Regions from separate parts of the Lysinibacillus sp. NPDC058147 genome, predicted to be linked through region 2. Evidence: predicted binding sites of a transcription regulator. Region 2 holds the regulator's gene; the other holds the start of a gene.
What was found. Region 2 encodes CtsR, which represses protease genes until heat stress. Its sites were predicted from a motif close to ATGGTCAATAAAGGTCAAACA; they were not measured.

Region 1: a site for CtsR is predicted at 1,906-1,926, ahead of ACFVT8_RS12580 (ATP-dependent Clp protease ATP-binding subunit). Genes of this name have one in related genera too.

What each region holds. Positions count from the first base shown of each region.
Region 1 covers NZ_JBHVUJ010000003.1:644,147-647,572, reverse strand. Annotated here, with positions in the region: gene ACFVT8_RS12595 (prolyl oligopeptidase family serine peptidase) at 1-156, shown strand, start outside; gene ACFVT8_RS12590 (metal-sulfur cluster assembly factor) at 210-518, shown strand; gene ACFVT8_RS12585 (Crp/Fnr family transcriptional regulator) at 1,031-1,717, opposite strand; gene ACFVT8_RS12580 (ATP-dependent Clp protease ATP-binding subunit) at 1,991-3,426, shown strand, end outside.
Region 2 covers NZ_JBHVUJ010000008.1:123,535-126,960, reverse strand. Annotated here, with positions in the region: gene mcsB (protein-arginine kinase McsB) at 1-873, opposite strand, end outside; gene ACFVT8_RS20275 (UvrB/UvrC motif-containing protein) at 870-1,418, opposite strand; gene ACFVT8_RS20270 (CtsR family transcriptional regulator) at 1,433-1,903, opposite strand; gene ACFVT8_RS20265 (magnetosome magnetite crystal formation protein family) at 2,108-2,413, opposite strand; gene ACFVT8_RS20260 (class I SAM-dependent methyltransferase) at 2,536-3,222, shown strand; gene corA (magnesium/cobalt transporter CorA) at 3,272-3,426, shown strand, end outside.

The DNA.
Region 1 (3,426 bases), on a different contig from region 2:
TTCAATGAAACGTATAATTTTTATTTAACTTTACGTAAATACTATGAAACAAATCCAGAAAACTTAAAATTTTTAACTAATAAAAAAGCAGGTCATGCTGTGTCACGAGACGGTATGTTAGCAGCAACTGAATGGCTTGCACAGCATTTGGCATAATAAGATGCATCTGCTATGATTAAGTTAACACTGTGACGGAAGGAGAAATACAAATGGATCAAGATATGAAAGACAGCATGTTCGGTGCATTAGAAAATGTAATTGACCCTGAGCTTGGTATTGATATCGTCAACTTAGGTTTAGTATATGATGTAGATTTAGATGAAGAGGGTGCAGCAACAGTTACAATGACGTTAACTTCTATGGGCTGCCCGCTTGGACCTGTAATTGTTGATCAAGTGAATACAGCTTTAGGTGAGCTTCCAGAGGTAAAAAGTACAAATGTCAATATTGTATGGAATCCACCTTGGTCAAAAGATAAAATGTCACGCTATGCAAAAATGGCATTAGGTGTACGCTAAGTCCACTTAAAGCACGATAAAAAAATCCCCGCTTACAAATGGTAAGCGGGGATTTTATTGTTTTGAAATACAAAATAGTAAAGGGAAATTTTGTGATTATTGTGAGCTTTAGCGCTTCATAATTCTATCGGCATTTCTCGAAATTTTATCAGCGATCGACATTTTGGAGCATCATGCCGCTTCCTACGCTTTCGCACAAAACACATATTGCTGAAATTTTGTTTTTTCACTATAAATTATAGCCGTTCTAAAAGGCCCGCACTTAGTGAAATTGTTGATTGGAGTGGAGACTGGGCGACTCCTTGGGGATCAGCGTCACAGATGAGACCCTGGAGCGAGCAAAGCGAGTGAAGCGGCTCATCGGACGCCCCCAGGAAAGCGCCCAGTCGGAACGGAAATCAACCCCTCGCTTTGCCAGACAGCCCTACTTTAATGGTATCTTTGCATAAAGCTTGACTATAACATGAAATCCCCGCTTATAACTCATAAGCGGGGATTTTGCGTGTAGCGTATTAATCGATACGACATATTTGTAACGGACAATTCTCACAGGCGATTTCATCTTTTAAAAATTGTAAATCGTGAATGGTAATATAACCTTTTTCGAACGATATGATATTGTGCTTCTTTAAGTCATTGAGCATGCGATTTATCATCTCTCTACTCGTCGCACATAAATTAGCGATTTCTGTATTTGTTAACGGTAAGTCTATATAAATAGTGTCATTTTCTAAAGGCTTACCATAAGTATTCGACAGACGGATGAGCGTTGAAAATAAAGCACCCTTTTTACCATTTAAAACTAAATCGCGTAAACGACTTTGATGCTTTAAATTTTCTGTTTGCAACCACTTCATATATTCCACCATTAAATCAGGTTGTTCCATAAGTAAAAGTTCCAATGATTCACGGCTTAGAACAAATAGACTGGAAGGTTCTAATACTTTGGCGGTCATGGAATTATACGTAAGGTTACAAAATAATGAGCCTTCACCAATAATACTATCTGGACCACAAATACGAATGGTTAGCTCCTTCCCATTCTCCGTTTCCTGACTAATTGAGACAGCTCCTGTTTTTATATAATAAATTTCTTTTGCACGTTCGCCCTCTAAAAAAATTTTACTATCCTTATTTACTTTAATAAAAACACCGTGCGTTTGAAAAAAATTGTGAAATTTCTCTTGCATATTGTCCATTATAACCATATCTCCAACACATCGCTTTCTTTTTGTAAAAATGTCTAATTATTACAAAAGAATGGTGAACAATTTTCGATAATAAAACTAAGAAACATAGTTCTATTATAACGCAATTTTCCAGTTTTAAGGGGAGAAATTTTAGGGCTAATTCTTTGCTAAGGTTTGTCGTATGTTGTAAAATAAAGTTAGTCAAAAAAGGTCAAACATTTTTTCTTGAAACAGAATGGCAAACGGGATTCCGCTTAACATTATTGAAAAGGAGTGCTAAATATGCAATTTCAACAAACAGATGACAAAAAACCATTAGAACAATTTGGACGTAATTTAATAGATGAAGTAAAAAACGGTAAAATGGATCCGGTAATTGGACGTGATGAAGAAATTCGTAATGTCATTCGTATTTTAACACGCAAAACGAAAAATAACCCTGTCTTAATAGGTGAGCCAGGGGTTGGTAAAACAGCTATTGTAGAAGGATTAGCCCAACGTATAGTAAAGGGAGATGTGCCTGAGGGGTTAAAGGACTGTGTACTTTATGAGTTGGATATGAGTGCTTTAATAGCAGGTGCTAGTTATCGTGGCCAATTTGAAGAGCGCTTAAAAGGTGTTTTAAAAGAAGTAAAAGAATCAGATGGGCGCATTATTTTATTTATCGATGAAATTCATACAATTGTTGGTGCAGGCAAAACGGATGGTGCAATGGACGCTGGGAATATGCTTAAGCCCATGCTTGCACGAGGTGAGCTACATTGTATCGGGGCTACAACATTAGATGAATACCGTATGTATATTGAAAAAGATCCTGCTTTAGAGCGTCGTTTCCAACAAGTGCTTGTACGTGAGCCATCTATTGAAGATACAGTTTCCATTTTACGAGGTTTGAAAGAGCGCTTTGAGTTACATCATGCAGTACGTATTCATGACCGTGCGATTGTAGCGGCAGCAGAGCTTTCAAATCGTTATATTACAGAGCGTTTCCTGCCAGATAAGGCCATCGATTTAATCGATGAAGCATGTGCGATGATTCGAACAGAAATTGATTCCATGCCACAGGAATTGGATGCAGTAACGCGCCGTATTATGCAGCTCGAAATTGAGGAGCAAGCGTTACGTAAAGAAAAGGACGAGGCAAGTAAAAAACGTCTAGAGCAACTCAGTGAGGAATTAACAAAGCTGAAAGAATCCTCAGAGGGCATGCGTAAACAATGGGAAACAGAAAAAGAAGCGTTACACGGCATTCAGAAAAAACGTGAAAAGCTTGATAAATATCGTCGTGACTTAGATGAAGCAGAGAGTAAATATGATTTAAATAAAGCGGCTGAACTACGTCATGGGAAAATTCCTACACTTGAAAAGGAAATTCAAGAGATGGAAAAACAATTAGAGGATGGTACGGAATCACGTATTTTACGTGAAGAGGTTACAGCTGATGAAATCGCATCTATCGTTTCACGCTGGACAGGCATACCTGTGACGAAATTAGTAGAAGGTGAACGTGAAAAATTACTGCGCTTAAAAGATACATTGCATGAGCGTGTAGTCGGACAAGATAATGCTGTACAGCTTGTCACAGAAGCAGTATGGCGTGCTCGAGCTGGTATCAAAGACCCTAATCGTCCAATTGGTAGCTTTTTATTCCTAGGGCCAACAGGGGTTGGTAAAACAGAGCTCGCAAAGGCACTTGCGGCACAATTGTTTGATTCTGA
Region 2 (3,426 bases):
ACAGGTAGCAGCTTCCTCACTCGTTAAAATTCGAGCATGTGTTAAAGTACCTAAAGCACGGTATACACGGTCTTCCAAGGCTAGTTCTGCTTTTTCCATTAGCTTGCCTCTTGCATGCCGTTCTTTTTGAATTATTTTTTCAGCGACACTTTGGATGTCCGCTAAAATATCATCCTCGGTTTTACCTAGTGTAATCTGATTTGACACTTGGTAAACATTCCCTATGTTTTCGCTACCCTCTCCATATATTCCTCTTACCGTCATTCCTAATCTCGTCATTGCATTCATGATTTGATTCATCTGACCCGTAAGTGTAAGAGCTGGCAGGTGCATCATAACGGATGCTCGCAAACCAGTACCAATATTTGTCGGGCAACTTGTTAAATAACCAAATGTATCTCGAAATGCATAAGGCAAAGCTTTCTCTAAGGCACGATCTATTTTATTTGCCTGCTCGTAAGCCTTTTGAAGTTGAAAACTCGCCGTCATACATTGAATGCGTAAATGGTCTTCTTCGTTCACCATAATGCTAATAGATTCGTCATCAGATAAGAGCATGGAACCGTCTCGCTCTTTCTTAGCAAGCTGAGGACTAATTAAATGTTTTTCTACAAGTATTTGACGCTGTAAAGACGTTAAATCTTTAATAGCAAAATATGAATAATTTTCTCGAAGTTCTGTACTGTCCTTGATTGCATGTGTAACTACCTGTTCCACCTGTAATGCTTCATCCTCTGTAAAGGCTAATGGAAAACGATAACCATCTAAATTTCGAGCAAGGCGGATGCGTGTACTAATGACAATATCTGAATAATCGTCTTCCACACTCATCCAAATTGGTGTAGCACGCTCTAAAAACGGTTCAATCATCACGACACATCACCACCTTCAAATTGTAGCTGCTTCTCAAGTTCTCTTACTTCATCTCGAAGCTTAGCTGCCTCTTCAAATAGTTCTTCATCTACAGCAAGTCTCATACGGTTACGAATATCTTCAATTTGCTTTTTGATGACATGAATATTATTTCGAGCACCGGGCATTTTCCCTATATGTTGGGGACCAGCCTGTATACGATTAAAGAGCTTCGGTAAGTGCTCGCTAAAGGTGTCATAGCAGCTAGGGCATCCAAATTTACCTTCTTTTAAAAACTGTTTATACGTAAATCCACATTGTGGACATGTTTGCGACTGTGGTTGTGCTTGCTGCTTTTCACCCACTTTTTGTTGCTGCCATGTAGGTGAGCCAAACCAATTGGATAATAGCTGTTGAATAGAGATTGGCTCTTGCTTAAATTCAGCATGAAATGGATGGAACTGCGAGGCGCAGACGTCGCAATAATGGTGCTCCACCTTTTGACCACTTTGAACCTGTGTTACGGTAACTGTCGCATTACGCTGCTTACAATGTTCGCATATCATTTCCATCACCTCTTTTATTTTTGCTGTTCATATTTAATCGTTGTCAGCATCGCTCTTAAAATTTTGGCTCGAATGTTATCCCTTAACGGGAGTTGCAAATCGATAGTTGAGCGATCAACTGCTGCTAACATTATTTTCGCTTCTCGCTTGGAAATTACCTGCTCATCAATTAGTCGATAAACTAAATCTTCTGCCATTGTTTGCGATGCCCCACTGTCTATTTGCCTAAGGACATCATCGATTAAATCAATTTGTGAATTCGCGCGGACACGTAAAATTCGAATGTATCCACCACCACCACGTTTGCTTTCAACAAGGTAACCTCGTTCGGCAGTAAATCTTGTATTGATTACATAATTTATTTGTGAGGGCACGCATTGAAATTTATCTGCAATTTCACTACGTTTTATTTCAATATGCCCTTCTCCACCTAATTCAAGTACTTGCTTTAAGTAGCCTTCTATGATGTCTGATATATTACGCATTTTAGGAATACACCTCGCTTACTTCACTGACTTTGACTATCTTTGACTTTCTTTGAGTATATTATACAAAACGCTTGAAAATAATTGCAATTAATTCGCACATAGAAAAATTTAAGCGTTTTCTGTCCTTTTTATAAGATACCCTTTTCAGCTATAGAAAAAACGCAAGCATATGCAACTAGCATATACTTGCGTCTATAAAAATTATACCCAGCGACCAACAATTGGGTAACGCCAAGGTTCATCAGATAGAGCCTTCACAATACCGATAATTGGCACAATAAAATACATAATACCAAAAACAATCAAGAACGGTATACCAATGATTAGGAAGCTTAAAATACCCGAAATTGTCAGTAGTACCCACATCACAATTTGGAACAATAAGGCTTGCACAGAAAAACTTTTTATCTCTTCATCCGAGCCAATTAAGAAAAATATAATTGGTACTAACCATGGCGCAAAAAACGCACTTGCGTGTATGATTACCTTAGACCATTTAGTTTCCATTTATATCAACCCTTCCATTTAATTTTTTTATTTTATGTACTACTATTTACGGAACTTTGCTTTAAATAGTTTCAAATAAAAGTTGGATTTTTAAAATTTTTTTGAAAGGCATGTGATACTCGATGGAATTTAATAACAAACTTGCAAACGAATACGAAAAAGGTATTCGTCGCACTCTACCTAGCTATGATGCAATGCTACGTTTAACACAAACCTTTTATCAATCTGCGTTACATGAAAAAGCTGAGTTTTTAGTAGTTGGCTCCGGAAGCGGTAATGAAATTTTACAGCTCGCTGAGGAAAGACCTCATTGGTCATTTATTGGCATAGATCCATCAGAAGCGATGCTACAAATAGCTGGTGAACGTTTAAAATCCATACCTAATAATATTTCTTTATATCAAGGAACTATACTGGATACTCAGCTACCTGCAGTAAAGTTTGATGCAGCAAGCTGTGTATTAGTACTTCATTTTATACAAGACGATCAAGAGAAGCTTGCAACATTAAAAGAAATAGCGAATAATTTAAAGCCTGGTGCCCCGTTTGTCCTCGTCTCAAAATACGGGCAACCTGGTTCCTTAGAAACTGAGCTACAATTTGATTTATGGCGTGCTTATTGGCTACAACATACAAAGCTATCACCATCAGACGTAGCGGAAATGGAGAAATCCATACGTTCTCTTTCATTTATGCGTGAAGAGGACATTTTATCACTATTACAGCAGGCAGGCTTTACAAAACCATCTAGGTTCTTTGCTACGACTTTATTCGGTGGTTGGATATGTTATAAAGAAAGTTTCCTGTGAAGATATATACACCTGCTAGGGTAGAATGAACAGAATTGAGGTGAATGCTGTGATACGCACAATTGGAATTACAAAAGATCAAAAGCTTATAAAGGATTTTCCGCTTGAAGATATACACAAAAATGACTTTGAATGGTACTGGGTCGATTTTAATTGTCCAACCGACGATGAAGAACTACTGTTAGATACATTTTTCCACTTTCA